Regions from separate parts of the Bacillus sp. CGMCC 1.16607 genome, predicted to be linked through region 1. Evidence: riboswitches for the same ligand, from Rfam matches in the RefSeq annotation. Region 1 holds a riboswitch; each other region holds the start of a gene.
The links. Region 1 has a riboswitch for S-adenosylmethionine ahead of mtnW (2,3-diketo-5-methylthiopentyl-1-phosphate enolase). Riboswitches for the same ligand answer to the same signal wherever they lie in the genome.
Positions count from the first base shown of each region.

Region 2: linked by a shared signal. The riboswitch ahead of ACFSO7_RS10365 (ABC transporter permease) and the one ahead of mtnW (2,3-diketo-5-methylthiopentyl-1-phosphate enolase) in region 1 are both predicted to bind S-adenosylmethionine.
Region 3: linked by a shared signal. The riboswitch ahead of fbpA (Fur-regulated basic protein FbpA) and the one ahead of mtnW (2,3-diketo-5-methylthiopentyl-1-phosphate enolase) in region 1 are both predicted to bind S-adenosylmethionine.

Region 1 is NZ_JBHUJX010000008.1:396,987-399,256, forward strand. It holds gene ACFSO7_RS04795 (pyridoxal phosphate-dependent aminotransferase) at 1-836, shown strand, start outside; SAM riboswitch class I at 927-1,039, shown strand; gene mtnW (2,3-diketo-5-methylthiopentyl-1-phosphate enolase) at 1,115-2,270, shown strand, end outside.
Region 2 is NZ_JBHUJX010000018.1:34,468-36,737, forward strand. It holds gene ACFSO7_RS10360 (ABC transporter permease) at 1-106, opposite strand, end outside; gene ACFSO7_RS10365 (ABC transporter permease) at 109-1,035, opposite strand; SAM riboswitch class I at 1,263-1,371, opposite strand; SAM riboswitch class I at 1,492-1,601, opposite strand; gene ACFSO7_RS10370 (alpha/beta fold hydrolase) at 1,794-2,270, opposite strand, start outside.
Region 3 is NZ_JBHUJX010000012.1:162,792-165,061, reverse strand. It holds gene ACFSO7_RS08025 (MFS transporter) at 1-453, shown strand, start outside; gene ACFSO7_RS08020 (hypothetical protein) at 488-625, opposite strand; gene ACFSO7_RS08015 (L,D-transpeptidase family protein) at 709-1,203, opposite strand; gene fbpA (Fur-regulated basic protein FbpA) at 1,266-1,421, opposite strand; SAM riboswitch class I at 1,514-1,622, opposite strand; gene ACFSO7_RS08005 (multicopper oxidase domain-containing protein) at 1,910-2,270, shown strand, end outside.

The DNA of each region.
Region 1 (2,270 bases):
AATGCCTATTAAATCCTGGAGACACCATACTAGTCCCTGATCCCGGTTATCCCGATTATTTATCAGGTGTAGCCCTTGCAAAGGCAAATATGGCTATTATGCCTTTACTTGAAGAAAATCATTTCCTACCAAATTATGAAAATATCGATCCTGCCATTCTAGAGAAGTCAAAACTTATGTTTATTAATTATCCAAATAACCCGACAGGTGCAACTGCAACACCTGAATTTTTTTCGAAAACAGTAGAGCTGGCAAAGAAGAACAATATTTGTGTTGTTCACGATTTTGCCTATGGAGCCATTGGGTTTGATGGTAAAAAGCCTCTTAGCTTCTTACAAACGGAAGGTGCAAAAGATATTGGGATTGAGATTTATACATTATCAAAAACATATAATATGGCTGGCTGGCGGGTTGGATTTGCTGTCGGAAATCGAAGTGTAATTTCAACGATTGAACTTATGCAGGATCACTTATATGTGAGTATTTTTGGCGCGGTTCAAGAAGCTGCAGCAGAGGCGTTAAACGCTTCACAACAATGTGTAGAAGAACTAAACGATCTTTATGAATCACGAAGAAATGTACTGATAGAGGGATTGAAGTCCATCGGATGGAATGTAACAGCCCCAAAGGGTTCCTTTTTTGCTTGGTTAAAGGTCCCAGAAGGATTTACCTCAGAAGAATTTGCCGACTATTTATTAGAGAAGGTGCAAATTGCTGTCGCACCTGGACTTGGATTTGGGAGTTATGGGGAAGGTTATGTTCGCGTTGGCTTATTAACCTCGGAAGAAAGGATGCACGAAGCAGTTAGAAGAATCCAATCTTTGAAAATATTCTAAAAAATATGTTGACAACTTAAAAAAATCCTGTCATAATCCATATTAATTTGAGAAAACAATATCATTAACTTTAAAATAGAATAAACGATTTTCTTATCAAGAGCAGGCGGAGGGACTAGCCCAATGAAGCCCGGCAACCGATTTTATGAATAATTCATAAAGCACGGTGCTAATTCTTGCAGCATAAAGCTGATAGATAAGAGGACGTTAGTTTGTCACGCTAACCTCTTCTTATTTGAAGAGGTTTTTTTATTGCTTTAGGGAAGGAAGTATCCATCATGAATGATTTAATAGCAACGTATTTGATAAAAGAAATAAATGGAAGCCCGTTAAAAAAAGCTGAAGAAATAGCTTTAGGTTTAACCATCGGTTCTTGGACAGACCTGCCTGAACTTGAACAAAATCAACTGAAAAAGCATAAAGGTAAAGTTGTTTCGATTGAAGAGATAACTGATAAGGAAGGCGAAGCCATTATAAAAATTGCCTATCCGCTTCTAAACTTTTCAGCGGATATACCGGCGATATTAACAACCGTATTTGGAAAGCTTTCGCTTGATGGTAAAGTCAAACTTATCGATTTAACTTTCCCTGAACAGTTAAAAAAAGCTTTTCCGGGTCCTAGATACGGAATAGAAGGCATTAGAAAATTGCTCAATGTCTACAATCGTCCTCTACTCATGAGTATTTTCAAAGGCGTAATCGGTAGAGATCTTGATTTTTTATCTAAACAACTAATGGCACAAAGCTTTGGTGGAATTGACATCGTCAAGGATGATGAAATTCTCTTTGAAAACGAACTTACCCCATTTGAAAAACGAATTGTTGCTGGTAAGAAAATATTAAAAACAACTCTTGAAGAAACGGGCAATCGAACCTTGTATGCTGTTAATTTAACAGGAAGATCATCTAGTCTAAGAGATAAAGCAAGAAAAGCGGCTGAATTAGGAGCAGATGTATTATTATTTAATGTATTTTCATACGGATTAGATAGTTTACAAGAATTACGTGAAGATCAAGAAATTGGATTACCGATAATGGCTCACCCTGCTGTTAGTGGATCTTTTCTTTCTTCAAGTCATTACGGATTCTCACATGCTTTGATTTTAGGAAAATTACTGCGATATGCTGGAGCAGATTTCTCCTTATTCCCTTCACCATATGGATCGGTTGCACTTGAGAAAGTGAAAACATTGGCAATCAAACAAGAGCTTTTGAAAGAAGATGAATTCTTTTTAAAGACATTCCCTGTTCCATCGGCAGGAATTCATCCAGGACTCGTTCCGTTATTAATCAATGATTTCGGTACTGACTCTATTATCAATGCTGGTGGTGGTGTACATGGACACCCAGGAGGGGCATCATCAGGGGGAAAAGCTTTTCGACAAGCAATTGATATCCACTTATTAGGAAAAACTCTACAAGAAGGCGCATCAT
Region 2 (2,270 bases), on a different contig from region 1:
CTTCATGCCAAAAGCTTTTTTGTGGTTTGGCAATTAGAACTTGCTTTACATGATCTCTGTCTACTGGTCGAAAAAGATCGTCCAAATCAGTTGAATAGTTTCCCACGCTTATTCACCTCCACTAGATAATTTAATACGCGGATCTATTAATCTGTAACAAATATCAATAACAAACAAGGTCACGATTAAAATCACGCTATAGAAAATTGTTGTTCCTAAAATCACGGGATAATCACGGTTAAAAATACTATCTACAAAGTATTTTCCGATCCCTGGAATAGCAAAAATCTTTTCAACAACAAAGGTCCCTGTAATAACTGCAGCGAATAGCGGACCTATAAACGAAACGACCGGAATAAGAGCATTGCGAATCCCGTGTTTCCAAACAATTTCAAAAGTTGTCAAGCCCTTTGCTTCAGCCGTCTTAATATAATTTTGATTTAAGACTTCTAACATGCTGGTTCTTACAAAACGAGCGATAATGGCTAAAGGTCCGACTGCTAAAGCAAGAGTTGGCAATAAGGTATGTTTCCATGTTCCCCAAGAAGCAACTGGCAGAAGTCCCCATTCGACTGCAACATATTTAATAAGTAAGGGAGCGAAAATAAAGCTTGGAACAGAAATTCCAATAATAGCTATAAACATTGATTGATAATCTAACAATCTATTATGATGAAGGGCTGCCATGACACCTAGACCAATACCAAAAATAATAGCCAAGATAAGAGATTGAATTCCCAATATTGCCGAAGGAGCGAATCCTTCCAAAATTAGCGTATTTACATCTCTTGTTTTTGATTGAATCGAAGGACCTAAATCTAACTGGACTAAATTTTTCAAATAAAGTATGTATTGGATCGGTAAAGGTTCATCTAAGTTGTATTTTGCTCGCATGTTTTTTAATGTTTCTTCTGGCAATGCTTTGGCATCTGTTGCGAACGGATCGCCTGGAATGTAATGCATAATAAAAAATGTAAGTGTAACAATAATCCACAGGGTAACGATCATTGCCATTAAACGTTTAAATATAAACATCATTTTCAATCAACCCCTTACAAATAATTAGTTTTCCTATAAGAATACTATGAATTATAGTTTGAAAAAGCCCTAAATTAATTTCCACTTATCCCCAACTCACAACTTGATCAATTAAGTTGGTTCGAGCCAAAATGAAACCTTTTCCACTTCATGATCACTCCTTATACAATTGAAAAAGCCCCTCACCATAAATAAGATGAGGAGCTTCTAGCGAACAAATACTCATCTTATCTTTCAGGTTATTTCTTCCTGATGGAATTGGCACAGTATTCTTTTCAAGAACCCGCTGCCGAGGTTTCATAGGGCCAGACCCTCCACCTCTCTGGATAAGAAAATTATTAAATTTTTAAATAATAATATAATTATTCTAAAATAACAAATTACCTAAATTTATTTTCAAAACAGAAAATCCTCTTCTTGAAGAAAGAAGAGGATTGAATAATAAATCGTCTCTTCTTATCTTTCAGGTCTTGTCACCTGATGGATTTGGCACAGTATTTTCTAAGGAGAATCTGCTGCCGAGGTTTCGCAGGGCCATGTCCCTCCACCTCTCTGGATAAGAATTAAATTATTTAACTATTTAACAAAACTAAGGATAATACGTTTCTCTTACATAGTCAACCATTTTATTATTATTTTCTCAAAAAAGTTTCATTGTTAATGATAAGGGAAAGGTTCTTATACCGATATTTTTTATTACCGGGCTTTTACATTATAGGTGAAAGAATCGAAAATTAATCTATGAATCATTCAGACTAATAATACGTTTTTATAAATGAAATCATATCACGGTTTATCTTCTTTAGCATTTCTTCGGAAGCGAAATGGCCCATATCGTAGAAATGGCTAGCAGTAATATTAGGAATGATCTTTTTAGCTGTTTCTATCATTCTTTCACCTGGAAAGAAAATATCCTTTTTCCCACCAATAATCATTGTCGGAGCTGAATATTTATTGAGCTCGCTTGCTGTTGTCAGCTTTGGCATTTCCTGTTCTAATTTGGTACTTCGGAATATCTCCATAATAATGTCAGCATCCATATCCTTCATGCAATAATCTGACATTGCATCTGCTATTTTTTTCATATACTTTTTATTTCCCGTCATTTTTAAGCTTAGAAGTGGAATTAATATTTTTCTGATCATTTCTATCTTTGACCCTAGTAAAATTCCAGCCGGGGCATATAGAATTGAACAAGCTATTCTTTCGGGAAAATAGGTAGCAAGGCGTAA
Region 3 (2,270 bases), on a different contig from region 1:
GGCACGGGGTTCATCGTTAGTCCAATAATAACGAAATGGATAAAGGGTCATTACCTGTTATTCGCTTTTATCTGTATGATGGTGGAAGGTTTAATTTTGTTCATCGTCAGTCAATCTCAATCTTTTGCTCTTGTTGTTTTGTTATTTGGAATTTTAACCATCTTTGGTGGTGTTAGCAATACGCTAATTGATACTGTCGTAATGGAAACAGTTCCGTTAAAATTACAAGGAATGTATTTTGGTTTATCTGCGACACTGGCGAATACTTTATTAGGACTTTCAATGTTTTTAACCGGAGTATTACTCGAGGTCTTCGATCCAAGAACTATGGGTGTTATTAATGGTTCATTATATTTCCTCTTCGGTTTGATTTTTCTTTTATGGTCATTACGTGTAAATGTAATAAAGGAACATAAGAAGATCCTTCAAAAAGTTCCGAATTTGAATCCTTAAAAACGTAAGATGGTCCTCTTAGGAGAGAACCATCTTACGTTTTATTTTGTTCTTGTTCCATCTGCAGCATTTCCTCTTCTTCCTCTACTGCTATTCTCGTAATTTTGTCTTGAAGAATGGTAAAAGCTTGATCAAGATGTTCTCTAGAAGGAAATTTAGGCTCATTCTTCACATAGTAGCCCCCTATATTTCTTATTTCAAACAAGATGCCTATCACTAGCATCCCTCAGGACATTAGAAAATATCCCCAAAAAATCATGCTTGGATGATGACTCTTGTACCATTCGGAACATAACCAGCCAATTCTAATACATCTTTATTTTGCATGCGAATACAGCCATGAGACACAGCCTTACCTATCGAAGATGGATTATTCGTTCCATGAATACCATAGCCTCGTCTTGAAAGGGACAACCATAGAACTCCGAACGGTCCGCCTGGATTCGGCTCGCGATTAACGATTACATAATCACCTAACGGAGTCTTAGTAAGTATTTTTCCAACGGCAATTGGATACGTTTTAAAGATTTGCCCGTGATGAAATAATGTTAGTCTTCTTTGTCCTAAAGAAACTTGAATATGATAAGGAATCGTATTTGGATCAGGCAAACCGGGTATTTGAATTTTTTGACCGACAAATAAATGATTTGGATTGATTCCTGGATTTGCAGCCAATAATTTTTGTAATGAGATTCGATAATTAGAGGCAATTAAAGCCAAATACTCACCTAGCTTAACCGTATGGAGCATTTGTCCACCACACCTTTTTTCTTTTACAATATGCAAGGGGAGTGCTGCCAGTGCCTATTTAGTTAACTTCCTCTAAATTTTTGATATTCCTCTTCCAATTCAGCTAAAGATAGTTCGAAAAGCTGTAAATTTCTACTTTTGAAAATTCCCATTTCCAATAGTTCATTTATAAGAAACTCTTTCTTCGTTTCCTCTTCTGTTTCGCGAAAAATATTCATAACCACGCCTCCGATCTAATCATAAAATAAAAAACCCCTTCTTATCGCTTTTACAATAGCAAGAAGGGGTTATTTATGTTCTTCGACCGCACCTCTTATCTATCAAGCAAATAACACTTGTTGGAATTGGCACAGTGCACTAAGTAGTGCCTGTTGCCGAGGTATCTTAGGGCCAATTCCCTCCACCTCTCTGGATAAGAAATATTTAATTGGAATTTACTATAATGGTTTTCCATTGTGATGTCAAATATTAATGTACCAAAAAAATATTTACTTAATTTAAATTTTCCCGATATAACATTATTACTATAAAAATAGGGACTAATATTCAACAATGTGGAATATATCACATGTATGTGAAGTAGTTCACATAACGTTCAAATACGCTTTCAAAATGCGTGATGGCAGTCACGTTAATCATTCATGACAGAGAATACAATTAACTTGTAATCACATATTAAAATAATTTTTTATTAGGAGGAAATAACATGAAGGTTCATCAAAAATTATGGAAATATTCTCTAACTACTGCCTCTATGATTCTATTACTAACAGCATGCAATACTGATACCACATCTGTAAAACCACAACAAGAAAAAAAAGCTGAAACGACTGCTTCAACTCCAAACCTCATTGAAACACATAAAGATTTAAATCAACCACCTGTTCCGTTAAAGCTTGAACGTATTGGTAAAAATGAAGTGAATGTGGAAATGACCGCTCAGATTACAGATATTGAGATTAGTGAAGGAAATGTGTATAAAGCCTGGACATTCAATGGGCAAGCGCCTGGTCCTGTCGTTGTCGTTAACGAAGGAGATACCATTAACTTTAAATTAAAGAATATGG